Regions from separate parts of the Streptomyces sp. NPDC044033 genome, predicted to be linked through region 3. Evidence: riboswitches for the same ligand, from Rfam matches in the RefSeq annotation. Region 3 holds a riboswitch; each other region holds the start of a gene.
What was found. A riboswitch is a leader RNA that binds a small molecule or an ion and turns the genes downstream of it on or off. The one in region 3 is predicted to bind cobalamin.
Positions count from the first base shown of each region.

Region 1: another riboswitch for cobalamin. It lies ahead of AC07AB_RS14880 (ribonucleoside-diphosphate reductase subunit alpha); the one in region 3 lies ahead of AC07AB_RS29570 (enoyl-CoA hydratase/isomerase family protein).
Region 2: another riboswitch for cobalamin. It lies ahead of cobN (cobaltochelatase subunit CobN); the one in region 3 lies ahead of AC07AB_RS29570 (enoyl-CoA hydratase/isomerase family protein).

Region 1 covers NZ_JBWKFF010000007.1:76,165-85,789, forward strand. The annotation lists gene mctP (monocarboxylate uptake permease MctP) at 1-206, shown strand, start outside; gene AC07AB_RS14870 (TolB family protein) at 292-1,635, opposite strand; gene AC07AB_RS14875 (TolB family protein) at 1,890-2,702, opposite strand; cobalamin riboswitch at 3,044-3,170, shown strand; gene AC07AB_RS14880 (ribonucleoside-diphosphate reductase subunit alpha) at 3,325-5,697, shown strand; gene AC07AB_RS14885 (ribonucleotide-diphosphate reductase subunit beta) at 5,826-6,782, shown strand; gene AC07AB_RS14890 (alpha/beta fold hydrolase) at 7,023-7,817, opposite strand; gene AC07AB_RS14895 (helix-turn-helix domain-containing protein) at 7,984-8,874, shown strand; partial or broken gene AC07AB_RS14900 (DUF397 domain-containing protein) at 8,962-9,039, opposite strand; gene AC07AB_RS14905 (M20/M25/M40 family metallo-hydrolase) at 9,314-9,625, shown strand, end outside.
Region 2 covers NZ_JBWKFF010000002.1:16,800-26,424, reverse strand. The annotation lists gene AC07AB_RS04330 (precorrin-2 C(20)-methyltransferase) at 1-621, opposite strand, end outside; gene AC07AB_RS04325 (precorrin-8X methylmutase) at 618-1,265, opposite strand; gene cobG (precorrin-3B synthase) at 1,368-2,696, opposite strand; cobalamin riboswitch at 3,124-3,267, shown strand; gene cobN (cobaltochelatase subunit CobN) at 3,438-7,049, shown strand; gene AC07AB_RS04310 (VWA domain-containing protein) at 7,125-8,399, shown strand; gene AC07AB_RS04305 (hypothetical protein) at 8,399-9,235, shown strand; gene trpS (tryptophan--tRNA ligase) at 9,463-9,625, shown strand, end outside.
Region 3 covers NZ_JBWKFF010000019.1:113,226-122,850, forward strand. The annotation lists gene AC07AB_RS29540 (hypothetical protein) at 1-21, opposite strand, end outside; gene AC07AB_RS29545 (hypothetical protein) at 154-999, shown strand; gene AC07AB_RS29550 (ATP-binding protein) at 1,009-3,402, opposite strand; gene AC07AB_RS29555 (CbtA family protein) at 3,531-4,295, opposite strand; gene AC07AB_RS29560 (CbtB domain-containing protein) at 4,368-4,592, opposite strand; gene AC07AB_RS29565 (histidine phosphatase family protein) at 4,904-5,491, shown strand; cobalamin riboswitch at 5,510-5,679, shown strand; gene AC07AB_RS29570 (enoyl-CoA hydratase/isomerase family protein) at 5,917-7,008, shown strand; gene AC07AB_RS29575 (enoyl-CoA hydratase) at 7,100-7,876, shown strand; gene AC07AB_RS29580 (endo alpha-1,4 polygalactosaminidase) at 8,012-8,818, opposite strand; gene AC07AB_RS29585 (spherulation-specific family 4 protein) at 8,815-9,507, opposite strand; gene AC07AB_RS29590 (NAD-dependent epimerase/dehydratase family protein) at 9,528-9,625, opposite strand, start outside.

The DNA of each region.
Region 1 (9,625 bases), on a different contig from region 3:
GCATCGGCGAGATGGGCTACATCGGGCTCACCGCGTTCGTGCTCAATGCCCTCGTCACGGTCGTGCTGACCTTCGTCCTCAAGGCCGTGAAGGCCCCGGACGGCGTGGACGAGACCTCCCCGTCGGACTACACGGCGGACGCGGGCGACCCGGGCGTGCGGCAGGAGCTGCCGCCGGCCACGGCGGGCGCGCCGGGCAGGCACTGAGCCGTACGGACACACGCAGGGCGGGGCCCCGGCTGTCGGCCGGGGCCCCGCCCGTTCGTTCAGGGCGCGGCGTCAGGGAACCGCGTCAGGACTCGACGCGCCGGACGAAGACGTCCTCGACCCCGTTGGTGTCGCCGGAGACCAGGCCGCTGTCGCCGGAGGAGAAGGCGGCGGTGCGGCCCGCGGCGTCGACCTCGGGGGAACTCGCCCCCGTCGCCGACTGGTCGTCGCCGCTGCCGAGGCTCACCAGCTCGACGTGCCCGGTCTCCCGGTCGCGTACGAACACGTCATCGGCGTTGTTGGTGTCATCGGGCACGAGGTTGCTCGCGGAGGAGTGGAAGAACAGCAGCCGCCCGTGGTCGGCGAGCTTCCCCCCGGAGGAGGTGCTGTTGGCCTGGGTCCCGTCGTCGGCGAGCGTCTCCAGGGTCGTGGCACCCTCACGGGTGTCCCGGACGTAGACCCTCGCCTCACGGAGAGGGGTCCCCGGCACCATGTTGGGCCAGTAGCTGTAGAACGCGGCGTACCGGCCGTCCTCACTGAGCGAGGAGACCCTGCCCCCATACGTCTTCCCCTCCCAGTTCACGGTCAGCGCCCGGGTCCGCCCGGTGCGCAGGTCGTGGAGGAAGGAGGGGTAGTCCCTCGGCTTGGCGATCGAGGGCGCGCCGGGTTCGCGGCGAACTGGCGAGCCGGGCTCCAGGTTGGTCGCCTTCGAGGTGTAGGCGATGTGCCGGCCGTCCGCGCTGATGACGGGCTGGGCGGACGCGCGGTCCGCCTGTTTCCCGTCGCTCGCGACGCTCACCCGCCGCGTGGTGTGGGTACGCCGGTCGTACGCGAAGATGTCCTGCACGTCGTTGGTGTCGCCCGGCACCAGATGGGAGCGGCGCGAGGCGAAGGCGACGACGCGCCCGTCGGCGCTGATCGCCGGCATCCAGGCGCTGTAGGTCTGCGGACCGGCGGTCGTTCCGGGGCTGACGCGCTCCGTGCGGCCCGTGCGCCGGTCGCGTACGAACACGTCCTGCGCGCCGTTGTCGTCACCGGGCACCAGATTGGCGGCGTTCGAGGCGAACGCGACGTAGCGGCCGTCCGCGCTGATCGAGGCGCCCGACGACCAGGCGTCCGCCTGCGTGCCGTCCGTGGCCACATTGACGCGCTCGACCCGCTTGGTCCGCAGGTCCTTGACGAAGACGTCCTCCATGCCGTTGGTGTCGCCGGGCACCAGGTTGGCGGCTGCCGAGGTGAAGACCACGAAGCGGCCGTTGCCGGAGATCCCCTCGGTGAAGGAGGCGGCGTCGGCCTGCGTACCGTCCGCCGCAACGCTCACCCGCTCCGTGTGCGGCGCCCCCTGCCCTGCCCATGCCGCGCCGGCCATCGGCAGCGCGAGCGTGCAGGCCGCCGCGCCGACGGCGGCCGTGCGTCTGAGTAAGCCCATCCTGGCTCTCCCCTCCCAAGAGTCATCCGTACCCGCCGAGCCAACTCCCCCGGCCGTACACGGTCAACGCTTCGGACAGCCGACAGGACCCCCATACGCCTGTTGCGGCAGGGGAAGCCGGGACTCGTGTCCTACCCCTGTGCCATGTTCCGTCCCTCGCGCCACAGACGCGGTCCCTTGGCGGGCGAGCGGACGGGCGGACGGGCGAGCGGCGGGGCAGCCGGGCAGCCGGGGCCGAACGATTTCAGCCTCCGTCACTGTCCAAGGCGCCGGATGAAGACGTCCGAAGCCCTATGGGCGCCGCCGGGCGCCGAGCGGCTGCCGGCGGATTCGAAGACGACCGTCCGCCCGGACCCACCGGCCCCCACCGCCCCCTGCCACACCGTCATCCGGCTCCCGTCGGCCCCGCGGGCCAGCAGGCGTACGGCACCGGTCCCGGGACCGCGCGCGAAGCCGCCCTGAACCGCGTCGGCGTCCCCCGGCTCGCGGTCCGTGGCGGTGGAGGCGAGGGCGACGACGCTGCCGTCGGCGCTGATCGTCGGCGCCCGCGCAGCGCCGGCCGCCCCGGCGCCCGTACCGTCGCCGGTGATCCGCTCGGTGCGGCCGGTGCGCCGGTCGCGTACGAAGAGGTCGTCCGCCCCATTGGTGTCGCCCGGCACCAGGTTGGTGGCCGCCGAGACGAAGGCGACATAGCGGCCGTCCGCGCTGATCGCGGGCTCCGCCGACCAGGAGTCGGCCTGCGTGCCGTCGGTGGCGACGGTGACGCGCTCCGTCTCGGCCGTCCGCAGGTCCATGGTGAAGAGGTCCACCTGTCCGTTGGTGTCGCCGGGCACGAGGTCGGCGGCGTCCGACGAGAAGACGGCGTAGCGGCCGTCGGCGGAGATGACCGCGCCGTCGTAGGAGATGGGCGCGCCGCCGGAGGAGCCGGCCGCCCGCGTCCCGTCGGCGGCGGCGCTGATCGGCTCCGTACGCGGCGCCTCCGGCCAGGCGGCGGCCGCCGCCACCGGCAGCAGCACGAGCGCGCATATCCCCGCTCCGACGACGGCCATGCGCGTGCGTCTGCCCATCTCGTCCCCTCCTAGGATGCCGGATGCGCGCGGCCGGCCCTCGCCGCCGCGGACGAGCCAACTCCGCTGGCGGTGGACGGTCAACGAATCGGGCGCGGTACCGGGCTTCAATACGCTTGTTGCAGCAGGGAAGACCGGGACCCGTGTCATACACCGGCAACAGCCGCCGACAGCGGCCCGGGGCCCGCGAACATGGCGGAATCGCGCCGAAAACGCGGCGGGGACGCGGGAGGATCGCGGGATAAGCATGCGCGAATCGCGGCGGCACCACTAGCACATTCACCCCACTCCCTGCGGAGAGCGACACAAGATATGGGGGTGCGTGCGACCGCCAGCACAAGATGTATGCTCATGCTCGCTGTCGTCGCAGGGGAATCCGGTGTAAATCCGGAACTGTCCCGCAACGGTGTATGTGTGCGCATTTACGTACCCATGAGTCCGAGGACCTGCCGCCAGCACGCCCGTGGCCGAGCCGCCATACCCGGCCTGGGCGTCGAATACGTCCGGGCCTCGCGGGTTGGGCCGGTGGACGCGGTGCGGCGTGCCCTTTTCCGGAGCGCGCCCGTACGCGCCCATCGCCCCTTCCCTCCTGGCCCCCTGCCGAGCGAGGGAGAGCCACACCGTGACCATCGCGACCGCCGATCCGGTTTCAGAGGTAGCGTCCGACGGCCCGGGTACCGCACTGCTGCGTACCCTGACCGACCTCACCGCCGATCTGCCCGCCACCGACCCGGGCAAGGTCGCCGCCGCCGCGCTGCGCGGCCGCCATCCCGGTTCGGACGCGGCCGAACTGCGGTCGCTGGCCACCGAGGCCGCCGCCGGGCTGATCGCCGAGGAGCCGCAGTACTCGCGGCTGGCCGCACGGCTGCTGACCCTCGCCATCGCCGGCGAGGCGGCCGGTCAGGGCGCGCTCTCCTTCTCCGCATCCGTCGCCACCGGCCACCGCGAGGGGCTGATCGCCGACGAGACCGCCGCGTTCGTCACGGCCCACACCGCCCGGCTCGACGCCCTGGTGGAGCAGGCGCTCGCCGACGGCGCCGACGACCGGTTCGGCTACTTCGGCCTGCGCACGCTGCACAGCCGCTACCTGCTGCGCCACCCGATCACCCGGCAGGTGATCGAGACCCCGCAGCACTTCCTGCTGCGCGTGGCGTGCGGCCTCGCCGAGGACCGGTCCGTACGGGCCCTGGACGACGTCGCCGAGCTGTACCGGCTCACCAGCTCGCTGTCCTACCTGCCCTCCTCCCCCACCCTCTTCAACTCCGGCACCCGGCACCCGCAGATGTCGTCCTGCTATCTGCTGGACTCCCCGCTGGACGAGCTCGACTCGATCTACGACCGCTACCACCAGGTCGCACGGCTCTCCAAGCACGCCGGCGGCATCGGCCTCTCGTACAGCCGCATCCGCTCCCGCGGCTCCCTGATCCGCGGCACCAACGGCCACTCCAACGGCATCGTCCCGTTCCTGCGGACCCTCGACGCCTCCGTCGCCGCCGTCAACCAGGGCGGCCGGCGCAAGGGCGCGGCCTGCGTCTACCTGGAGACGTGGCACGCGGACATCGAGGAGTTCCTGGAGCTGCGCGACAACACCGGCGAGGAGGCCCGGCGCACCCACAACCTCAACCTGGCGCACTGGATCCCGGACGAGTTCATGCGCCGCGTCGAGGCCGACGCCGACTGGTCGCTGTTCTCCCCGGTGGACGTGCCCGAGCTGGTCGACCTGTGGGGCGACGAGTTCGACGCCGCGTACCGCGCGGCCGAGGCGGCGGGCCAGGCGATCAAGCAGATCCCGGCACGGGCCCTCTACGCCCGGATGATGCGCACCCTCGCGCAGACCGGAAACGGCTGGATGACGTTCAAGGACGCCGCCAACCGCACCGCGAACCAGACCGCCGAGCCCGGCCGGGTCGTCCACTCCTCGAACCTGTGCACCGAGATCCTTGAGGTCACCGACGACGGCGAGACGGCCGTCTGCAACCTCGGGTCCGTGAACCTCGCGGCGCACCTGGGCACGGACGGCGAGATGGACTGGGAGCGGCTCGACGCCACGGTCCGTACCGCCGTCGCCTTCCTCGACCGCGTCGTGGACATCAACTACTACCCGACCGAGCAGGCCGGGACCTCCAACTCCCGCTGGCGGCCGGTGGGCCTGGGCCTGATGGGCCTCCAGGACGTCTTCTTCCGGCTCCGGCTGCCCTTCGACTCCCCCGAGGCCGCGGAGCTGTCCACCCGGATCTCCGAGCGGATCATGCTCGCCGCGTACGAGGCGTCCGCCGACCTCGCCGAGCGGCACGGCCCGCACCCGGCCTGGTCCGCGACCCGTACCGCGCGCGGCGTGCTCCACCCGGACCACTACCCCGACGCGGAGCCGCGGTGGGCCGACCGGTGGGCGGCGCTGCGCGCCCGTATCGCCAAGACCGGCATGCGCAACTCGCTGCTGCTGGCCATCGCGCCGACGGCCACCATCGCCTCGATCGCGGGCGTCTACGAGTGCATCGAGCCGCAGGTCTCCAACCTCTTCAAGCGCGAGACGCTCAGCGGCGAGTTCCTCCAGGTCAACGCCTATCTGGTGGAGGACCTGAAGAAGCTCGGCGTGTGGGACCGCACGACGCGGGACGCGATGACGGAGGCCAACGGCTCCATCCAGGAGCTGGGCTGGATCCCCGCCGAGGTCCGCGACCTGTACCGCACCGCGTGGGAGATCCCGCAGCGTTCGCTGATCGACATGGCGGCGGCCCGTACGCCCTACCTGGACCAGAGCCAGTCGCTGAACCTCTTCCTGTCCTCGCCGACCATCGGCAAGCTCAGCTCGATGTACGCGTACGCCTGGAAGCGCGGCATCAAGACCACGTACTACCTCCGCTCGCGCCCGGCGACCCGCATCGCCCAGTCCGCGCGCGCGTCCGTACCCGCACAGCAGCCGGCGGCCGCCGCCGACCCCGAGGCCGTCGCCTGCTCCCTGGAAAACCCCGAGTCCTGCGAGGCGTGCCAGTAATGTCCACCGCTCCCGAGAAGACCGAGCCCGAAGAAGCCGTGAACGAGAAGACCGTGCCCGCGCAGACCGCCCCCGCGAAGACCGTGAAGAACCTGCTGGACCCGGGCTTCGAGCTCACCCTGCGCCCCATGCGGTACCCGGACTTCTACGACCGCTACCGCGACGCCATCAAGAACACCTGGACCGTGGAGGAGGTCGACCTCCACTCCGACGTCGCCGACCTCGCCAAGCTCTCGCCGGGCGAGCAGCACATGATCGGGCGGCTGGTGGCGTTCTTCGCGACCGGCGACTCGATCGTCTCCAACAACCTGGTGCTCACCCTCTACAAGCACATCAACTCCCCCGAGGCGCGGCTGTACCTGTCGCGGCAGCTCTTCGAGGAGGCCGTGCACGTCCAGTTCTATCTGACGCTGCTCGACACCTACCTCCCCGACCCGGAGGACCGCTCGGCGGCCTTCGACGCGGTGGAGGAGATCCCCTCCATCCGGGAGAAGGCGCAGTTCTGCTTCAAGTGGATGGACTCGGTCGAGAAGATCGACCGGCTGGAGTCGAAGTCGGACCGCCGCCGGTTCCTGCTCAACCTCATCTGCTTCGCGGCGTGCATCGAGGGGCTGTTCTTCTACGGGGCCTTCGCCTACGTCTACTGGTTCCGCTCGCGCGGCCTGCTGCACGGCCTGGCCACCGGCACCAACTGGGTGTTCCGCGACGAGACGATGCACATGAACTTCGCGTTCTCGGTCGTGGACACGGTCCGCGAGGAGGAGCCGGAGCTCTTCGACGACGAGCTGGAGCGCCAGGTCACCGACATGCTCAAGGAGGCGGTGGAGGCGGAGCTCCAGTTCGGCCGCGACCTGTGCGGCGAGGGCCTGCCGGGCATGAACACGGAGTCGATGCGCGAGTACCTCCAGTGCGTCGCCGACCAGCGGCTGCTCCGCCTCGGCTTCCCGGCCGTGTACGGGTCGGAGAACCCCTTCTCCTTCATGGAGCTCCAGAACGTCCAGGAGCTGACCAACTTCTTCGAGCGCCGCGCGTCCGCGTACCAGACGGCGGTCGAGGGTTCGGTCTCCTTCGACGACGAATTCTGATCGGAGCGTCGGATTCGGTGATCGCTGTCGCTGTGCGGTGATCGCTGTGCGGTGAGTCGTGGTCCGGTGAGTCGTGGTCCGGTGAATTGCCGTTCCGTTCCGTGATTCCCGTTCCGTGATCGCCGTTCGGCGATCACTGGACGGCCATGGTGGGCCAGGCCGCCGTGCCGACTGGGTTTCCGTCGGCACGGCGGCCTGTCACGAGGCCGGTCATCACGGCCTCTCGGGTTTCAGTCGGCTTCAGTCGTCCTGTGGGGCGTGGTTCGCGGCGAAGGGCAGGAGAGGCGCGGCGGTCCGCGGCGGGTCCTCAAGGTTGGGCGAGTGCCCGAGACCGGGCAGCATCACGACGGTCGCGCCGGGGACAGCGCGGTATTCGGCGGCGGACGACGAACGCCACCTGCGGTCGTCCTCGCCGAAGATCACCAACAGCGGCTTGCCGAGGGGCGCCAGCCGTCGCGGGAGAGCCCGCTCCGCCAGGTAGGCGAGGCTCGATCGCGACGTCGCGGCGAACACGTGGAGGTCCATGAGGCGTGCCTCGTCCACGAACCACTGGGGGATCTCGTAGCCCGCGCCGAACGCGGAGCTCATGATCCGGCGGAGTTGGTCGTCGGTCAGCTTCGGCCACTGCGCCGGATCGATGGCGGGCTCGTCCGCGATGTAGGCGGCCGTGTCGGGGCCGGTGTTGACGAGTGCGAGCGCGGTCACCAGGTCAGGCCGTTGTACGCCGAGGGCGGTGGCGACCATCCCGCCGCTGGAGTGACCGACGACCACGGCGTGCGGGACGCCGAGCCAGTCCAGTACCGCACCGGCCCTTCGAGCCTGGTCCGGGACCGTATAACTCGCGCCGGCCGGCCGGGCCCACCGGCCGCACCCGAGCAGGTCGATCCGGATGACGCGATGGGCCACGCTCAGCAGCGGAACCATCGGGTCCCACGAGCGGAGCGACGCGGCGGTCCCGTGGATGAGCAGCAGGGCGGGGCCGTCACGGGGGCCGTCCTGGCACACGTGGATCGCGCCGTCCTCCAGCGGCAGCATCAATTCCCGGGTCGATTCGGCGACTTCGGTGATCTCGGAGGCTTCGGCGGCTCCGGCCGGGGAGCGCGGTTCGTCGTTGGAAAGAGTCATACGTGGACTGTCGCCGCCGGTGCACGCCGGTGGCTTGGACAAATGTTCCGGTCGGCCGGGTGCGTAGCATGAAGGAATGTGGTCCGACGCGGCCGAGCGGGACGACGGGGTGTTGTGGGACATCGCATGCCCCACGCGGCCCAGTCGCGTGCCCGGGGTGACCATGGCCGGATTCGGTGACCGCGGCATCACCCCGCCCGGCCTCCGGCTGATCCCGCACCCGGCCGTGACCCTGCTGCTGGTCTTCGACGGCACGGTTGCCGTGGAAGACGCCACCGGGCGGCGACAGCAGGGGAGTTTCGTCACCGGGCTCGGGTACGGCGAAGCCCTCCGTGCGCTGCGGGCGGAGAACTTCGAATGTCTACAGGTGCGCCTGTCACCGCTGGTCGCACACGCGGTGCTGGGCTCCGCCGTGTCCGACCTGGGCGGCGCCGTGGTGGCCCTCGACGAGTTGTGGGGCCGGGAAGCCGAACGGACCGTCGGGCGCTTGGCCGCTCTCTCCACCTGGGAGGACCGCTTCGCGTCGACCGACGCGTGGCTCGCCCACCGCTGCGCGGCGGCCGCGCGGGTAACCCCGGAGGTGGCCTGGGCCTGGCGTGCGATCGTCGCCGGCCGTGGCAGGGTCCGGATCGAGCACCTCGCGGCCGAACTCGGCTGGAGCCGCAAACGCCTGTGGTCCCGGTTCCATGCGCAGATCGGCCTGCCGCCCAAGCGCGCCGCGAAACTGGTCCGCTTCGACCACGCCGTCCACGGCCTGGTCGCAGGCCAGGACGCGGCCGGAGCCGCGGCCGACGGCGGTTTCAGCGATCAGTCCCATCTGCACCGGGACGTCGTGGCATTCACCGGACTGACCCCCTCGACCGTGATCAGCGAGCCGTTTCTCGCGGTCGACTCCCTGGCCTGGGGCTGGCCTCGGCCGTCGATCGGCAGGACGGACCGCAGACCGGCCGTCAGCCGGCGCCCTTGACGCTCTTGAGGAACGCGCGCCAAGCGGGGCGGTCGCCGCCAGTGTGGCGTCCGGGGCGTCGCTCTCGCGGACGTGGATCAGACCGTCGAGCCCGGTCGCCACCTCTACGCAGTCGTCCTGGCCGCTGCCGCTGAACGACGACTTCTGCCATATGAGGTCGGACATGTGACTCCTTCACAGGGTGGACATGACATGCGCCGGGGCTGCCCACGGAGGGGGTACCGAGCGACGAGCACGAGCACGGGCGGGGGCTGCTGCTCATCGGGGCCTGCGCCTCCGAGCGGGGAGTATGCGCGCATGGGCCGGGGCCCGGGAAGGCCGTCTGGTTTCAGCTCGTGGGGTGATGCGCGGGGCGAGCGGCGCAACCCCCGCTCCGGCCGGACGTCTGGTCGGCGAAGGCACTTTTTCCGGTGCCGGAGTACCGATCGAAGGAGCGTCCATGAAGTTGGCCAACCGTCGTACGTACGCGGTCGGGGCCCTGGGCCTCAGCCTCGCGCTGCTCGGGGCCGTACCGGCCGGGGCCGCGCCGGGCCGTACGGAGGCGGCGGCACCGCCCGTCGTCTCCGAGAAGGACGTCATGCCGCACCTGAACGCCCTCCAGAAGATCGCGGACCGCAGCGGGGGCAACCGCGCCTTCGGCACCAAGGGCCATGAGCGCTCGCTGGATTACGTGAAGGGCGTGCTCGACAAGGCGGGATTCACGACCCGCATCGACTCCTTCACGTACAAGGGGGCCGTCGGGCACAACCTC
Region 2 (9,625 bases), on a different contig from region 3:
CGCCTCCGCCAGCCGGCCCGAGCGCTCCAGCGCGCCCCGCACCGTGGGGAACGTCCGCCCGAGCTTCATCACCACCGCGGAGTCCGTCGAGGCGAGCCGCGCAGCCAGCTCCTCCTCGGGCAGCGTGCCCGGCAGGATGGTCAGCACCTCCTCGCCCTCCACCAGCGGCTCGCCGAGCCGGGCGGCGGCCGCGCTGACCGAGGTGACGCCGGGGACGACCTCGGTCGGATAGCGGTCGGCGAGCCGCTTGTGCATGTGCATGTACGAGCCGTAGAAGAGCGGGTCGCCCTCGGCGAGCACGGCGACGGTGCGCCCGGCGTCCAGGTGCGCGGCCAGCCGGGCCGCCGACTGCTCGTAGAACTCCTCCAGCGCGCCCCGGTAGCCGCCCGGGTGGTCGGTCCGCTCCGTGGTGACCGGGTAGACCAGCGGCTCCTCGATGTGGTCGGCGCGCAGATGCCGTTCGGCGATCGAGCGCGCGATGGAGCGGCCGTGCCGGGCGCTGTGGTACGCGACGACGTCGGCCGCCCCGATGACCTCGACGGCCCGAAGGGTCATCAGCGACGGGTCGCCGGGGCCGAGCCCGACCCCGTAGAGCCGCCCCGTGGTCTGCTGCTCGCTCACTCTTCCTCGCTCGCTATCGCGTTGATCGCGGCCGCCGCCATGGCGCTGCCGCCGCGCCGCCCGCGCACCACCAGGTGCTCGATGCCCGACGGGTGCCCGGCCAGCGCGTCCTTGGACTCGGCGGCCCCGATGAAGCCGACCGGTATGCCGATGACGGCCGCCGGGCGCGGGGCTCCCGCCCCTCCTTCTTCCACCATCTCCAGCAGCCGGAACAGCGCGGTCGGCGCGTTCCCGACGGCCACCACCGCGCCGTCGAGCCGGTCGCGCCACAGTTCCAGGGCGGCGGCGCTGCGCGTGGTGCCCAGCCGCTTGGCCAGGTCCGGCACCGACGGGTCGGCGAGGGTGCAGATCACGTCGTTGCCGGCGGGCAGCCGCTTGCGGGTGACGCCGCTGGCGACCATGTTGGCGTCGCACAGGATGGGCGCCCCGGCGCGCAGCGCCTCGCGGGCGCGGGCGACGACGCCGGGGGAGTAGGCGAGATCGCGGACGAGATCGGTCATCCCGCAGGCGTGGATCATCCGCACCGCGACCTGGCTGACGTCGGGCGGCAGCCCGCCGAGGTCCGCCTCCGCGCGGATGGTGGCAAAGGACTGGCGGTAGATGGCCGCCCCGTCCTTCTCGTAGTCGAACACTGTTCCTCGCATGCTGGGATCACTGACTGGGTCTGGCTGGGTCTGGCTGTGCGGTGTCGGGCCGGGGCTGGGCCGGCCGTTGCTTCAGAGGTGGCCACCGGTCGGGCACGCAGGCTACGTGGCGCGCGCCGCCGTCACCGCGTCGGCCAGCCGCCGCCCCGGCGCGATGGCCTCGGCCCCGGCCGGCCCGCCGGGGCCGTCCGCGCTGCCGGGCACCGGCCGTACGGTGACCCGGTAGCCGTCGCCCGTCGCCAGGACGTCGACCCAGTCGCCGCCGGGGTGACCGCAGCGCCGCTCGCAGCCGGACCAGTACACCGGGAGGCCGCCGCCGCTCCGCCCGGAGAGCGCCGCCGCCGCGTCGGCCCGTACGTCCGCGAGGGACTTCGCGCAGCCGGGCCGGCCCGCGCAGGCCCCCGCTCCGTGCCAGGCGGACCCCTCACCGGTGACGAAACCGGCGTCCGCCAGAACCGCCAGCCGCTCCGGGGCGGCGGCGGCCCGCAGACCGGGCAGGACGATGCCGCGCCAGGGTGTCACACGCAGCTCGCCGCTTCCGTCGCAGGCCGCCGCCTCGATGAGCAGCTCCCACTGGGCGACGGTCATCCGCCCGAGGGGCGCCGCCACCGAGAGGGCGTACGCGCCGTGCGGGCCGGGGATGAGGCCGGGGGCGGGCGGAGCGCCCAGCGGTGGTGAGGTCGGGGGAAGCGGGGTGCTGCCGATGCCCTCGGCGGCGAGGCGCGCGGCCAACGGGCCGGTGCGCGGGCGGTGCTCTTGGGGGAGGTCGGTAACGCGCCAGGCGTCGGCACCGCTGCCGTCGCGTGCGCTCAGGAATTCACGCGCCGCCAGCACGGCGGCGCGGGGGGCGTCTTCGCCGGCGAGGCCGAGGGTCGGTCCTCCGATGCCGTAGCCGAGGGCCGCCCGACCCTCCTGACCTGCGATCAATGTCACATCGGGGGCGAGGGCCGCCACGTCGCCGCGGCCGTCGTCGAGACCGAAGAGGAAGCGTCCCGAGAGCCGGGCCGTGTCCGGGTCCGCGCACAGCAGCGCGTCCAGCTCGCGGGCCCAGGCCGGTACGTCCGCGTGTCCGGCCCCGTCGAGTCCGGCGAGCGGCGATGCCGCGATGTTGCGTACGCGCTCGTGCCGGTCGGAGGGGAGCAGTCCCGCCGTGCGCAGCCGGTCCGCGAGCTCCGCCCCGTGGTCGGAGGCGAGTCCGCGCACCTGGATGTTGCCGCGCGAGGTGAGGTCGAGGCTGCCGTCGCCCAGCTCCGCCGCCACGCGGGCCAGCGCCTGTGCCTGACGTGCCATCAGCAGTCCGGCGGGGACGCGGATACGGGCCAGGGCGCCGTCCGCGGCGGGGTGCAGGCGCAGCGCTCCGGGACATGCGTCGCCGCCCTGCCGGGCGGCCGGCCGGTCCCCGGGCGGGGTGGATGCGGGGGCGAGGGGCATGGCGGCGAGCATACCGAGACGTTCCACTTCGGTGAGCGGCGGTGGCTCTCGGTGCCAATGCCTCCGGCGGTTGCTGGGGGTGTTCTGTGGCGGGGCTGGTGTGGGTGGCTGTGTCCTCAAGCGCCGGACGGGCTGAATCGGGGCTCGGCCCCGGTCCCTGGTCCTCAAGCGCCGGACGGGCTGAATCGGGGCTCGGCCCCGGTCCCCGGTCCTCAAACGCCGGACGGGCTGGAATGGGTGACCGTGCGTCCTCGGCCGGGCGGCGGGCTGGATGGGGCGTTCCTTCGTCCTCAAGCGCCGGACGGGCTGGAACGCGTGACCGTGCGTCCTTGGCCGCGCGGCGGGCTGGAATGGGTGGCCGTTCGCTCTTAGGTGCTGGTCGGGTGCCGGGTAGCACCGCGGCTCGCGGTGCATAGCGCTTACTATGCTCATCGGTGGATCATTTCGATCCGCCGGACGCCAGCGACGGCGCCAGGGGAGGAAGCCGGTGAGACTCCGGCACGGTCCCGCCACTGTGAGCCAGGCAGCCATGCCGGGCGAGTCAGGAACTCCCGCCGTCCTCCCACCGCCCGGGGCGCGGACCCCGAGGAAGGCTTGCCGACGCATGCGCATGTTCCGGCCCCGCGCGCCCCGGACGCACCCGCTGTCCGTCGCCCGCCGCTCTGCCGCGGGCTCCCGTACCCCCAGCCGCCGGGCCCCCTCGGCCACCCGGCCCGGAACGACTACGCGAGGCGAGTTCCAGTGATCCTGCTGCTGTCGACGTCCGACACCGACCTGCTCAGCGCGCGCGCCGCCGACGGGCCCGTGCCCTACCGGCTCGCCAACCCGGCCCGCCTCGACCTGAGCGAGCTGCCCGGCCTCCTCGACGGCGTCCAGCTCGTCGTCGTACGGCTCCTCGGCGGCGTACGCGCCTGGCAGGAAGGGCTCGACGCCCTGCTCGCCGGGGACCGCCCCGTGGTGGTCCTCACCGGCGAACAGGCCCCCGACGCCCAGCTGATGGAGGCGTCCACCGTCCCCATCGGCATCGCCGCCGAGGCGCACGCCTACCTCGCCCACGGCGGGCCCGCCAACCTGGAGCAGCTCGCGCGCTTCCTCTCCGACACCGTGCTGCTCACCGGCCACGGCTTCGAGGCGCCCGCGCCCGCCCCCACCTGGGGCCCGCTGGAGCGCACCCCCCGCGCGGACGCGAGCGGCCCGCGGGTCGCCGTGCTCTACTACCGCGCCCACCACATGAGCGGCAACACCGCCTTCGTCGAGGCCCTCTGCAAGGCCGTCGAGGACGCGGGCGGCACACCCGTCCCGCTCTTCGTCGCCTCCCTGCGCGCGCCCGAGGCCGAGCTGGTCGAAGCGCTCGGCGCGGCCGACGCCGTCATCACCACCGTCCTGGCGGCCGGCGGCACCAAGCCCGCCGAGGCGTCCGCCGGCGGCGACGACGAGTCCTGGGACGCGGGCGCGCTCGCCGCCCTCGACGTGCCGATCCTCCAGGCCCTGTGCCTGACCGGGCCGCGCGCCGCCTGGGAGGAGAGCGACGAGGGCCTCTCCCCGCTGGACGCCGCCACCCAGATCGCCGTCCCGGAGTTCGACGGCCGCCTGATCACCGTCCCGTTCTCCTTCAAGGAGGTCGACGAGGACGGCCTGCCCGCCTATGTCGCCGACCCCGAGCGCGCCGCCCGCGTCGCCGGCATCGCCGTGCGCCACGCCCGGCTGCGCCACATCCCGGCCGCCGAGAAGCGCCTCGCGCTCGTCCTCTCCGCCTACCCCACCAAGCACTCCCGCATCGGCAACGCCGTCGGCCTCGACACCCCCGCCAGCGCCGTCGCCCTGCTGCGCCGTCTGAAGGCCGAGGGCTACGACTTCGGCACCGAGCCCGTACCCGGCCTCGAATCCGGCGTCGGCGACGAGCTGATCTACGCCCTCATCGAGGCCGGCGGCCACGACCAGGAGTGGCTCACCGAGGAGCAGCTGGCGCGCAACCCGGTCCGCATCCCCGCCGCCGACTACCGGCGCTGGTACGAGCGGCTCCCCGCCGAACTGCGCGAGGCCGTCGAGGCCCAGTGGGGACCCCCGCCCGGCGAGATGTTCGTCGACCGCAGCCGGAATCCGGACGGCGACATCGTCCTGGCCGCCCTGCGCCGCGGCAACCTGCTCATCCTCATCCAGCCGCCGCGCGGCTTCGGCGAGAACCCCATCGCCATCTACCACGACCCCGACCTGCCGCCCTCGCACCACTACCTGGCCGCCTACCGCTGGATCGCCGCCGACCGGGCCGACGGCGGTTTCGGCGCCGACGCCATGGTGCACCTCGGCAAGCACGGCAACCTGGAATGGCTGCCCGGCAAGAACGCCGGCCTCTCCGCCGCCTGCGGCCCCGACGCCGCCCTCGGCGACCTGCCGCTCATCTACCCCTTCCTGGTCAACGACCCCGGCGAGGGCACCCAGGCCAAGCGCCGCGCCCACGCCACCCTCGTCGACCACCTCGTGCCGCCGATGGCCCGCGCCGAGTCCTACGGCGACATCGCGCGCCTGGAGCAGCTCCTCGACGAGTACGCCTCCATCGCCGCCATGGACCCGGCCAAGCTGCCCGCCATCCGCGCCCAGATCTGGACGCTGATCCAGGCCGCCAAGCTCGACCACGACCTCGGGCTCGCCGACCGGCCGCACGACATCGAGTTCGACGACTTCCTGCTGCACGTCGACGGCTGGCTGTGCGAGGTCAAGGACGCCCAGATCCGCGACGGCCTGCACGTGCTCGGCGGCGCCCCCACCGGCCCCGAGCGCGTCAACCTCGTCCTCGCGATCCTCCGCGCCCGGCAGATCTGGGGCGGCACCGCCGCCCTGCCCGGCCTGCGCGAGGCCCTCGGCCTCGACGAGTCCGCCGCCACCCGCACCGGCGCCGACGAGGCCGAGGAGCGCGCCCGTACGCTCGTCACCGCCATGGAGGACGCCGGCTGGGACCCGGCCGCCGCCGAGAAGGCCTGCCTGGAACTGCCCGACGCGCAGCGCCAAGGCGTCCGCGCCATCCTGGAGTTCGCCGCCCGCGAGGTCGTGCCGCGCCTCGCCGCCACCACCGACGAGCTCGACCACGCCGTGCACGGCCTGAACGGCGGCTTCGTGCCCGCCGGGCCGTCCGGGTCCCCGCTGCGCGGCCTGGTCAACGTCCTGCCGACCGGCCGCAACTTCTACTCCGTCGACCCCAAGGCCGTGCCCAGCCGCCTCGCCTGGGATACCGGCCAGGCGCTCGCCGACTCGCTGCTGGAGCGCTACCGCGCCGACAACGGCGACTGGCCCAAGTCGGTCGGCCTCTCCCTGTGGGGCACGAGCGCGATGCGCACCTCCGGCGACGACATCGCCGAGGCGCTGGCCCTGCTGGGCGTCCGGCCCGTCTGGGACGACGCCTCGCGCCGTGTGAACGGCCTGGAGCCCATCCCCGCCGAGGAGTTGGGCCGCCCGCGCATCGATGTGACCCTGCGCATCAGCGGTTTCTTCCGCGACGCCTTCCCGCACGTCATCGGACTCCTCGACGACGCCGTGCGGCTCGCCGCCGCCCTGGAGGAGAGCGACGAGCAGAACTACGTACGGGCCCACGCCCAGGCCGACCTCGCCGTCCACGGCGACGAACGCCGGGCCACCACCCGCATCTTCGGCTCCCGGCCCGGTACCTACGGCGCGGGCCTGCTCCAGCTCATCGACAGCCGCGACTGGCGCACCGACGCCGACCTCGCCGAGGTCTACACCGTCTGGGGCGGCTTCGCGTACGGTCGCGAGCTGGAAGGCCGCCCGGCCCGCGAGGAGATGGAGAGCGCCTACAAGCGCATCGCGGTCGCCGCCAAGAACACCGACACCCGCGAACACGACATCGCCGACTCGGACGACTACTTCCAGTACCACGGCGGCATGGTCGCGACCGTACGCGCCCTCAAGGGCACCGCGCCCGAGGCGTACATCGGCGACTCCACGCGGCCCGAGACGGTCCGCACCCGCACCCTGGTCGAGGAGACCTCGCGCGTCTTCCGCGCCCGCGTCGTCAACCCCCGCTGGATCGCGGCGATGCGCCGCCACGGCTACAAGGGCGCCTTCGAACTCGCCGCCACCGTCGACTACCTCTTCGGATACGACGCCACCACCGGCGTCGTCCCCGACTGGATGTACGACAAGCTCGCCCAGACCTACGTCCTCGACCCCGAGAACCGCGCCTTCCTCCAGGACGCCAACCCCTGGGCCCTGCACGGCATCGCGGAGCGCCTCCTGGAGGCCGAGAGCCGCGGCATGTGGGCCGAGCCGGACGCGGACACCCTCCAGGCGCTGCGCCAGGCGTTCCTGGAGACCGAGGGCAATCTGGAGGGCGACGACTGAGCCGCCGCCCGGTGGGTGACGGGCCCTCAAATTGCAAATTGGGCCCATCGCCCGGTGATCACTAAGATCCGGGAAATGATCAACACAAGACGGCTGGCGGCGGGCGCCTTCGCGGTGCTCGCCACCCTGGCCGCCGGCACCTCCCCGGCCCTCGCCGCGGACGAAGCGGCGGAGAAAGCCCCCAAGGTAGAACTCGTCCTCGACGTCAGCGGCTCGATGAACGCCAAGGACATCGACGGGCAGTCGCGCATGGACGCGGCCAAGCAGGCGTTCGGGGAGGTGATCGACGCGACGCCGGAGGTGGTCCGGCTCGGCATACGGACCCTCGGATCCGAATACCCCGGCGAGGACAAGGTGATCGGCTGCCGGGACAGCAAGCAGCTGTACCCCGTCGGCCAAGTGGACCGCACCACGGCCAAGGCGGCCGTCGCCCATCTGAAGCCGACCGGCTGGACGCCCATCGGCTACGCGCTGCGCGCCGCCGACAAGGACCTCGGCAACGACGGCGGCACCCGGCGCATCGTCCTCATCACCGACGGCGAGGACTCCTGCGGGAAGCCCGACCCCTGCGACGTGGCCCGTGAACTCGCCGCCAAGGGCACGCACTTGACGGTCGACACGCTCGGTCTCGCCCACGACGACAAGACGCGCAAGCAGCTCAGCTGCATCGCGGAGGCGACCGGCGGCACGTACACCTCGGTGCAGCACGCCGACCAGCTCTCGGGCCGCATCAAGCAGCTCGTCAAGCGCACGGCCGACCCGGTCGAGGCGCCGCCGAAGGCGGTGCAGGGCGCCACGGACCAGTGCACCGACGCTCCGGTGCTGGGCGCCGGGATCTTCACCGACCGCGAGAAGTTCGCCGAACACCGCTGGTACCGCGTGAAGGTGAACCCCGGTCAGGAACTGCGCGCCGCGGTGAGCGTCAGCGCGGACCGCGCCGTCAACCCCGACTACGGAGTGCGGCTGCGCGCCGTCAGCGACAAGGGCCAGGAGCTCGTACGCGGCAGCGACACGGGCAGCGGACGCACCGACGTCCTCTCCTCCGGCCTGCGGTACCCGGTGGCCGAGCAGGACAAGAAGTCCGACGGCAGCCAGCCGGACCCCAGGACCGTCTGCCTTGAGGTCGCCCACTCCTTCTCCGCCCCCGACTCCGTCAAGCGCGAACCGGGGCTGCCGGTCGAGTTGGCCGTCGACCTCGTCAAGTCGCCCGACAACGCCTCCGACGTGGCCGCCTTCGGCCTCGGCCGCGGCTGGGTGCTGCTCGCGGCCCTCGGCGGCATCGGGCTGCTCGCGGGACTGATCTGGGGCTGGCTGACCCGCTGGCGCGTCGCGGTCTGGAGGGCGAACTGATGCGTACGACACGTGTGCTGGGCGCGGCGCTGCTCGCCGCCTCGGCCCTGCTGTTCGCCCCGGCCGCCTCCGCGGCGGCCGACGACGCGAGCCCCGCACCGAGCGGGAGCGCGAGCGCGAGTGATGAGAGCTCCGCGCCGACGGAGGCCGGCACCGGGTTCCGTACCGCCACGGCCATCAAGCAGGGCCAGAAGGCGAGCGCCACCGCCTCCACCGGCGACTACCTCTACTGGCAGTTCCCGGCCGGAGCCGGCCAGCGGGCGACCGCCAAGGCGACCGTGACGCTCCCGGAGGCCAGCCTCCGGCACGGGGCGGCCACCTGGCAGCTCGACGTCTTCGACGGGCTGCGCCGCCGCCAGGCGTGCGCCTCCGGGGAGCCGACGAAGCGGGCGTCCGAGACGGACACCACCCTCACCCTCACCTGCACCCTGCGCACCGTACGGCCGTGGGCCGAGCGCTGGTCGAACGATCCGCTGCCCGGCGCGTACTACCTGCGGCTGACCGTCGCGGACGTACCGGACAAGGACCTCGGCCTGGCGGCCCGCGCCGGGGTCGAGGCGACCGCGGAGGGCGTCGGCGGCTCGTACGACGGCGGCGGCGAGCTGGGCGCGCCGCTGCACGCCCAGGCGGTCGCCGAGCCGGAGGACGGCTGGACGGGCGGCTGGTTCTCGGACCGCTGGGCGTGGACCCTGGGCGGCGGCGTCCTGGCGGCGCTCCTCGGCGTCGGCGGCTACACCCTGACCAGGCACCCCCGCAGCCGCTGGGGCGCGCGCCCGCCGGCCGCGCGCCAGCCGGGGCAGGGGTATCCGGGCGACGGGTACGGCGACGTGCGCTAGCGGACCACGCGGGCGGCGGTACGGGCGACTTCCCCGGGCCGCCGCCCGCACCGCACCAGGGCGTTATGATCGCCGCATGCACTTTTCTCCGTGTCAGAGCTGGTGGCCGTCCTAGCGGGACGGCTTCCGATCAGACACGACCACGGGCCGTCCGCAAGGGCGGCCCTCGTGCGTTCTCCGCGCTCCCGGCCGCCGCCGTCCGGCCCCCACCAGCGAGGAGAACCCCGATGTCCACCACCGCCCTCGACGCCGACGTGTGCCGCGCTCCCGGCGACTACCGCGTACTGACCGGCGACCGGCCCACCGGCCCGCTCCACCTCGGCCACTACTTCGGCACCCTGCACAACCGGGTCCGGCTCCAGAACCTCGGCGTCGAGATGTTCATCCTGG
Region 3 (9,625 bases):
CTGCACCCCAACATCTGGCACGGCCACGGCCCCGGACAGGTACGGGCCTGGCTGGACCGGGCGCGCCGGGCCGGGCTCGTTCTCATACCTCCGCTGGACGGCTGGCGCCAGGCACTGATCGCGGCCGACTGCGTGCTCGGTGACCACGGCTCGGTGACCTTCTACGCCGCGGCCCTCGGCACACCCGTCCTGCTCGGCGCCTTCGCCGACGCCGACCTCGACCCCGACTCCCCCGTCGCCGCCCTGGGCCGCACCGCGCCCCGGCTGCGCCCCCACGGCGACCTGCGCGCCCAGCTCGATGGTGTGATGGCCAGTCACACACCGGGCCAGTACGCGGAGTTGGCGGCCCAGACCACGTCCTCGCCCGGCCAGTCCGCCGCGCTGCTCCGCCGTGCCTTCTACCGCCTCATCGGCATCCCCGAACCCGCCGCCCCCGCCCTCCTCGACCGGCTGCCGCTCCCGCCGCACGAGCCGGCCGAGCGCACCGCGCCCCTGCGCGTGCTGACCCGGCTGATCAGCGCCGGGCCGCCGGAGATCGCCGTCACCCGCTACGCCGGAGCGGCGCACGAGCCCGTACACGCGACCCCGGAGACGGAGGCGGACGCGGCGCACACCGCCGTGCACGAGGACGCCCAGGACGCCGACCGACTGCGGATCGCCGATGTCATCGTGCAGTACGCGGCGGGAGACGACCCGCGCCTGGGCCCGCCGGCCGCGTGGACCGCCGAGGTGCTCGACCGCCACCCGCGCTGCGCGCTCGCCGCATATGTCACCGGCCCGGGGCGCTGCACCGCACGCACCCGCGACGGGGATCTCGTCCACCTGACCGGCGCGCGCGACGCGCGGGGCCGCCCCGACCCGGGCGATCCGGCCGCCTATGCCTCCGCCCTGCACGCCTGGCTCGCGGGCGGCAAGTCCCTGGACGAGGCGACGGCTTCGGGCATCCTCGTGATCACAGGCTGCGCGCGCCGCCCTGTCGCCGTCCGGCGCGCCGGGTAGCGGCCGCTCTCAGGCCAGCCCGCTCAGGCGGGCGCTCACCCGTGTCACGGCCGCGCTGTCGCCCGACGCCTCGTACAGGTCGCGCGCCGTGCGCAGATGGCGCGCCTCGTCCGCCGCGTCCGCCAGCGCCTTGGCGCAGGCCGCGCGCAGTTCCGCCGCGTCCGCGCGCTGGAGTACGGCGCCCTCCGACTCCAGTACCGCCAGCGCCTCGTCCAAGGGCGTGCGGGCGGCGGCCGGTTCGCCGGCGGTGAGCAGCGTCTCGCCGAGGCTCATCCGCACGCGCGCCTCGTTGTAGTGGTCGCGTTCGCCCAATGCATGGAACTGCCCCAGCGCGTAGCGGAGTTGGAGCACCGCGTCGGTGTGCCGGCCCTGGCCGCGCAGGGCACGGCCGATGTGGTGCTCCAGCAGCGCGAGGGCGCGCGGCACGTCCCGTTCGCCGTCCTCCCCCGGCCCGATCTCCCGCAGGATCGCCTGGGCCTGCCGGAAGCGCTCCTCGGCCTCCTCGTACCGCCACTGCCGCAGGTGCACCAGTCCGAGCGATTCCACGGCGGTGGCCTGCCCCCGGCGGTGCCCGGCCCGCTCGTCCGCCGCTGCCGCCCCGGTCAGCTCCGCTACGGCGTCGGCCAGTTGACCGCGCCCCATGTAGGCGAACGCCAGTTGGGTCCGCATCCGCCCCTCCGCCCGGCGGTCGCCGAACTCCTCGGCGCAGCGGGCGGCGGCCCGTACGCCCCTGCGGTGGGTCGCCACCCACTGCTCGTGGAGGCCCAACCGCAGATGCAGGCCCCACATCGCCTCGCACAACTGCCAGACCAGTTCGTCGAAGCCGTACTCCTCGGCGGCGCGTACAGCCTCGGCGAGGTTCTCGTGCTCGCGCCGCAGCGCGGCGAGGGCCGTACGGGCGTCCGCGAACTCATGGCCGCCTGCGGTGCCCAACTGGCCGTAGGCGAGGCCGAGATGCCAGCGGCCGGGGATGACGCGGGCGTCGGCGGCCACGGCGAAGCGCAGGTACCACAGGGCCATGCGCCGGACGGCGTCCGCCGTTCCCCTTCGGCCGTCCTCCTCGTGGGCGCGCCGTTCGGCGTGCCGCCGCACCACGTCGTGGAAGCGGTAGCGCTCCGCGCCGACCTCCTCCAGCAGGTGCACCTCGGCGAGGTCTTCCAGGAGCCGGCGTGCCTGTGCCTCGTCGGCGCCGACGGCCGCGGCGGCGGCACCGACGGGGAAGCTCGGCCAGGGGCGCAGGCCGAGCAGCCGGTAGAGGCGGGCGGCCCCGGCGTCGAGGTCACGGTAGGAAAGGTCGGTGGCGTGGAAGGCGGGGTCTTCGTCGGCTCGGCCGTTCATGTCCGTCGGATCTCCAGGAAGGCGGTCGTCACGGCGGGCGAACTCCCTTTCCAGAGCTTCCCAGTTGAGGTGTTCCCGTACGGCCATGCGCGCTCCCGTCCCGCAGAGCGCGAGCGGTATGCCGCCGCACCGGGCCGCGACCGCCTCGGCGTGCCGGAGGTGCGGGGTGGTGCGCTCGGCTCCGGCGATGCGCGTGAGGAGGCGGACGGAGTCCGCGGCGGTCAGCGGGTCGAGGCGGATGACGCGGGCGCCGTAGTCGCGTACGAGCTCGGGCAGCCGGTGGCGGCTGGTGATGATGACGAGCGAGCGCGGGGCGGCGGTGAGCAGGGGCGTGAGCTGCGCGGCCGAGTGGGCGTTGTCGAGTACGACGACCAGGCGGCGGCCTGCCGTGCGGTCGCGGTACAGGTCGGCCTGGCCCTGTTCGTCGGCCGGCATCCGGTCGGGGGCCACCCCGAGCCCGCTCAGGAACCGTACGAGCGCGGCGGACGGGGCGACGGCGGTCTCCGCCGAGTCCCCCTTGAGGTCGGTGTGGAGCTGTCCGTCGGGGAAGCGGTCCTCCAGCTCACGGGCGCAGTGGATCGCCGTCGCGGTCTTGCCGATGCCGCCCGGTCCGACCAGGGCGACGATGCGGGGGCCCGTACCCGCGCCGTCGGCCGGGGCGTCGAGGAGGGCGGTGACGTCGGCGAGGATGTGGTCGCGGTCGGTGAACACGGCGGTTCCGGGCGGGAGCTGCCGCGGGCGCGCCACGGCGGCCGGGGCGGCCGGTTCCAGCCATCGCGCGGCGCTCAACCACGTCGCCAAGTCGTCGGCGAACCCCGGTTCGCGGCGGGCCTCTTCGATGAGCAGGGCGGCCAGTCGGCGGCGCTCACCGGCGTCGGCGGGAGCCGCGAAGGGCGCGGTGCCGCCGTCGGGCGACCCGTCGTCGCCGCGGTGCCACAGCCGTCGTACGAGCCCGGCCAGCCCTTCGGAGGTGCGTCTGCCCAGCTCCCCGGCGGCCCCCGACATGGCCCCTTGCCCCACCGTGTTGAGCGCCGACAGCACCGCCGTCATTGTGAACGGGTCCACGGTTTCCTCCCCAGTCTGCCGCTGCGGTCACGTTATCGGGAAGATCGCGGGCGTGGGGAGTGCCACCCTGCGGGCCGTGTTCCGCCGCGGGCCCGGCTCCGCGCGGGCGGTGCCGGGCCCTTGAGAGGTCAGCGGGCCGGGGCGGCTGCCCTGGCGGTGGGGTCGGACTGCTGTCCGGGCGCCGCCTTGGGGATCAGGAGCCGTTCGGCGAGGTGGCCGAAGAGCAGGCCGAAGCCGGCCCACATGACGAGTTGGATGGTCAGCGCCGTGAGGCGGAACTGCCAGAGCAGCGTGGCCGGGAAGTCCTTGGGGACCTCGTTGATCGCCGGCAGGAGGGCGTAGGCGATGCCGATGACGACGGCGAAGGCCGCGCCGGCCGTGACGGTCGCGTACCAGTTGCCCAGCCGGGGGGCGAGCCGTCGGCCCAGGATGAGCGCGCCGACGGCCAGCAGGACGCTGAGCACGATCATCAGGAAGTAGAGCGTGGTGCGTTTGCCGATGGTGTCGGGGTCGCCGACGGACGGCGGGTTGGCCGGGTACTTCAGGAACGGCACCACGTAGACGGTCAGCAGCGCGCCGAGGGAGATCAGGACGGCGGTCGCCCGCGGGCCGATCCTGCCGACGCGGCCCACCGCGACGCAGAAGGCGAGCGCCGCGATGCCGCCGAGCGCGACGCCGTAGATCAGGACGCCGGTGGCGAGCCCGGCCGTGGACTGGAGGGTGCGGCTGACCAGTTCCACGCCGTGTTCATGGCTGTGCCCCTCCTCGTACGCGATGGCGGAGTCGACCCTGGACTCGCCGAGCAGATAGGCGACGAGCAGGGCCGGTACGCCGGCGACGAGACCGGCGAGCATGCCGCGTACGAGCAGGGCTCGTACGGATATGGAGTTCACGAGTGCGTTCCCCTTGTTCTCAGTGTCTGTGCGCAGTGACTGGACTCGGAAGATCGGTCTCAGCGACTGGTCTCAGTGGCAGGGGAAGCCGAGGAGGTGGCGGCCGTCGTGCACCCACTCGTGCACGTCGGCTCCGGAGATGAGTGAGGTGGCGCCCTGTTCGGCGCCGACGAAGTACAGGAGCACCAGCATCAGGATGCCGAAGAAGACGGCCCACGGCGCGATCTTCTTCAGGGAGATGGGGGTGATCGCCGGTACGGCGGGGGCGTTGGGGGTGGGGGCGGCGGAGTGTGCCATGGCAGAACCTCCTGGGGAACACGCGTCCCGGTCGTTGGTGCCGTGGACGACGGTGCGGGGTCTGACTTCCCTGCCGCCGCCCCGAGTCGGGGCCGCGGCCTGGTCCACAGTGGCGCGACCGTGCCGGGTTCTCACCGGACTTCCGTCACACCGTCGTCATGTCCACGCGACCGTACCGCGCCGTGACCTGCGACGCCACGGTGTGTGGCGGCCCGGATGCCGCACGCCCCGGCATCGGCGCCCGCGACGGGCGTGATGTGCTGGGGCCTGGGCCGGGCAGTCCGGCGCAGGCCCGGAGGGAGTGGGACAGGATGACGGTGCGGGTGCTGCTGGTGACGCCGGCGGTCAACGCGGAGCTGCGGCAGGCGCGGTTCGGCGACGACTCGCCGCTGGACGGCGCCGGGTTGCGGCAGGCGCGCGCCGCGGCGGGCGGACTGCCGCGCTCCGGCCGTCAGGTGCGCGCCGCGTCCAGGCGCTGCCGCGAGACGGCCGAAGCGCTCGGTCTGGCGGCGGCGGGCGCGGTCCCCACGCTCGACGACCTCGACGCGGGCCGCTGGCGGGGCCGGTCGCTGGCGGAGGTGGCCGAGGCCGAGCCCGGCGCCGTGGCCGAGTGGCTGGCGGACCCCGGAGCCGCGCCGCACGGCGGTGAGTCGGTGCGCGGGCTGGTCACGCGGGTCGGGGACTGGCTGACGGCCTGCGAGGACGGCCGGGTACTCGCCGTCGTGGAGCCCGCCGCGGTGCGCGCGGCGATCGTGCACGCACTCGACCTGCCTCCGCAGGTCTTCTGGCGGCTCGATGTGCCGCCGCTGGCGCTGACGGAGCTGAGCGGCGGCGCGGGGCGGTGGAACCTGCGCTGCGGGCGGCCGCTCGGGGCCGGTTCCCCGGAACCCTGGACTTAGTAGGACGTCCAACTATATGTTCGTGGGGAAACCCGCGGTGCAGGGAAGCTGGTGTGAATCCAGCGCGGTCCCGCCGCTGTGACCGGGGAGTGCGTCTTCGCGCAAGCAGGCCACCGGCGAGAGCCGGGACGGCGGAAGGCGCGCGCTGAACCGGAAGTCAGGATACTGACCGCGGGGTATTCCGTGTGGTCCACGAGGATGGAGCGAACACGCATGGCACCGGTCTGTTCCCGCGCACCGGACGGTCCCGCGACGGCTCCGGCGGCGCCTCCGCCCTGACGCCCCGCGTCTGCCGGCCCCGCTCCCTCCCTGACACACCGCGCCTGCCGGCTCCGGTTCCTCGCCCACGCGTTCCCCGCCCACGCGCCATCGCGCGACGGCACGCCCCGCCCCTGGATCCCCTTGACGAGAACAGGTTCTGCCACGTGAGCCCCTCCCCGCACGACGAAGCGCCCGCCGACGACGCCGTCCTCCTCCGCAAGGACGGCCGGGCGGGCCGGATCGTCCTCAACCGCCCGCGGGCGTTGAACGCCCTCACCCACTCCATGGTCCTGCGCATCGACGCCGCGCTCCGCGCCTGGGAGCACGACGGCGACGTGGCCACCGTGGTCATCACCGGGGCCGGTGAGCGCGGCCTGTGCGCGGGCGGCGACATCCGCTCGATCCACGCGGACGCCACCGCCTCGGGCGGCGCCTCCACCGGTTTCTGGCGCGACGAATACCTCCTCAACGCCCGTATCGCCGACTACCCCAAGCCCTATGTGGCGGTCATGGACGGCATCGTCATGGGCGGCGGGGTCGGCCTCTCCGCGCACGGGGGCGTCCGGATCGTCACCGAGCGGTCGAAGGTCGCCATGCCGGAGACCGCCATCGGCTTCGTACCCGACGTGGGCGGCACCCACCTGCTCGCCCAGGCGCCCGGGGAGCTGGGCACCCATCTCGCCCTGACGTCCTCCGCGATGGGCGCGGGCGACGCGTTGCTGTGCGGATTCGCCGACCACTTCGTGCCGTCGGACCGCCTGGAGGCGCTCGTGGACGCGCTGGCCAGCACGGACGCGGACGCCGCCGTACGGGCCGAGGCCCGCCCCGCGCCGCCCGGCGTGTTCGAGGAGCGGCGGGAGTGGATCGATCGCTGCTACGCCGCCGGGACGGTCGAGGAGATCGTGGAGCGGCTCTCGAACACCGGGATCGCGGCCGCCAAGGAGGCCGCCGAGCAGATCATGGGGAAGTCGCCGACCGCCCTGAAGGTGACCCTGCGCGCGCTGCGCGGCGCCCGCGCCCTGGGCGCGCTGCGGCCGGTGCTCGACCAGGAGTTCCGCGTCTCGTGCGCGGCGCTCGCCTCGGCGGACCTGGTCGAGGGCATCCGCGCCCAGGTCATCGACAAGGACCGGCGGCCGCGCTGGTCTCCGGCGACGCTCGAAGCGGTCACCGAGGAGCACGTGACCGGCTTCTTCGCGCCGCTCGGCGACGGCGAACTCGGGCTCGGCCCGGCCCCGGCGGAGGGACGGCGGCCGTGACAGCCGCCGCCGCGGGGATGAGCAGCGTGGGCGGCGGCCGGGCCGAGGACTCCGGCGCCGCGGACAGCACCGTCGAAGGGACGTACAGCCGATGACCGATTACGAGACCATCCTGCTCGACCGCGAGGGGCGCGTAGGCGTCATCACCCTCAACCGGCCCCGGGCCCTGAACGCCCTCAACCTCCAGCTCATGGACGAGGTCATCGACGCCGCGACCGCTCTCGACCGCGATCCGGACATCGGGTGCGTCGTGATCACCGGATCGCGGAAGGCGTTCGCGGCCGGCGCCGACATCAAGGAGATGCAGCCCAACGACTATATGGACGTCTACCTCAGCGACTGGTTCGCCGCCTGGGACCGGCTGGGGCAGCTCCGCAAGCCCACGGTCGCCGCGGTGTCGGGGTACGCGCTGGGCGGCGGGTGTGAGCTGGCGATGCTCTGCGACATCGTGCTGGCCGCCGACACCGCGGAGTTCGGCCAGCCGGAGGTCAGGCTGGGCGTCATCCCCGGCATCGGCGGGTCGCAGCGGCTGACCCGCGCGGTCGGCAAGGCCAAGGCGATGGAGCTGTGCCTGACCGGCCGGACGATGGGCGCGGACGAGGCCGAACGGGCGGGCCTGGTCTCGCGGGTGGTCCCGGCCAATGAGCTTCTCGCCGAAGCGCTGGCCACGGCGGGCACCGTCGCCGAGATGTCCGCGCCCGTCATCATGATGGTCAAGGAGAGCGTGAACCGGGCCTTCGAGACCACTCTCGCCGAGGGCGTGCGGTTCGAACGCCGGCTGTTCCACGCGACGTTCGCGACCGCCGACCAGAAGGAGGGGATGGCCGCGTTCACGGAGAAGCGGCCGCCGTCCTTCACGCACCGCTGAGGGGCCGGTGAGAGGGGGCGCCTCGAAGCCGGGGCCGCGGCGGAACCGCACCGCCCTCAGAGCCCCCGTCCTGTCCCGGGCCGGATCAGCGCGCGTGCCAGGCGCCGGGCGCCCGGCCGGGGGCTGACACCGTTCTCAGCAGGGGCGCCGCCAGGCGTCCAGTTTCAGGCGCTTCTGCATGGAGCTGAGCCCGATCCGCTCGGTCTTCGCGCAGAACTCGCCCGGCTCCAGCTTGTATTCGACATGGAAGACGGCTTTGCCGTGCTCGATGAACGGCCGCAGCTCCTCGCACTCGTTGAACTGCGCGCACTCCTCGTTCACGGCGAAGTCGAAGTCGTCGACCAGCTGCGGTATCTGATCGACGTCGTTCTTGAGCCCCACGGCGAGCCCGCGTTCGTGGGCCAGCCCCGCGATCATGCGGTTGTAGGCGAGCTGCTGCGCGGCGGTGACGGTGAACCCGGTGCGGTTGCGGTACGCCTCGGTGAGGTCGGGCTCCACCGCGTCGAACCCCTTCTTCCGGCACATGTCCATGCGGGCGGCCATGACCGGGCGGAGCCGGTCGGGGCGGCGGATGTCCAGCCACCGCTCCCCGCCCCAGCCGTTGTTCGCGCCCAGCAGCTTCTCGGAGAACGCCCCCTCGTCGGGCCGGAAGCTCTCCCAGGCGCCGACGTTGAGGTAGCAGATCACCTTGACGCCACGGGCGTGCAGGGCGGCGACGGTCCGCGCGCTGTTCTCGAAGCCGTCGATGTCGTAGACGGGTACGCGCACGTCGGTGTCGACCCGCCCGTCGAGCTGCCATTGCCAGGCGGTGCCGGGCTTCGGCTGCCAACGGCTCTTGGCGGGAGCGTCCTCGCGCGGCTTGGGCAGGCCGGTCTGCGCGCAGCCCGCCATGAGCAGCGCGAGCGAGACGAGCAGCGCCGCGCGGACGCGTCGTACGGTCACCAGTGTTCCTTTCGGGTCGCGGTCTCCGGCGGCGCGGTCTGCCAAGGATTGGCGCCGGCCCCGGGCACCGCGTAGTGCACCGCCGCGCCGCGCCGTCCGGCGGTCCGGGCCACCTCGTCGGCCCGGCCGGGCGGCACCCCGTAGACGAGGTGGCAGAAGCGCCGCGGCGGGTGGCCGTGCGCCCAGGCGGGCACTTCGGCGCGCTGGTACGCGGCCCAGTCGCCCTCGAAGGTGACGAGCAGGTCGGCGATCTCGGCGTATCCCGGGTCGGGGTACGTACCGGGGTTGAGGACCGTCCGCCGGGCGCCCAGCACCCGGGCGGCGACGATCAGGCGGCGGTAGCGGGGCAGCAGGGCGGCCTGCGCCGCGGCCTGGTCGAGGAAGACCCCGTCGACGCCGTACCACCTGCGGTGGCGGCGGATGTCGGCGACGACGGCGCGCAGCGGGCGCCGCCCGTATCCGGTGTCGACGTAGCCGAGGAGCGGGATGCCCGCCCCCCGCAGCCGGGTGGCGGCGACGGTGAAGGCGGGGTCGGGCCGGGCCCCGGGGCCGTCGGCGGCGTTGAGGATCACCGCTTCGAGCCGGGTCGCGGCCCGCACCAGCGCCGTCCACGCCTGAGGGTCGGCCTCCGGGTGGACGTACAGCGGCACGAGCAGCCGCTGCCCGGTGTCGCGTGCGGGCCCTGTCATGGCGCCGGCTCCGGGCCCCTTCATCGCGCGGGCTCCGCGCTGCGGTCGTACGCCGCCCAGAGGTCGGCGAGGGAGTCGTCGAGGGTGTGCCGCGGCGTCCAGTCGAGGGCCGCTCGGG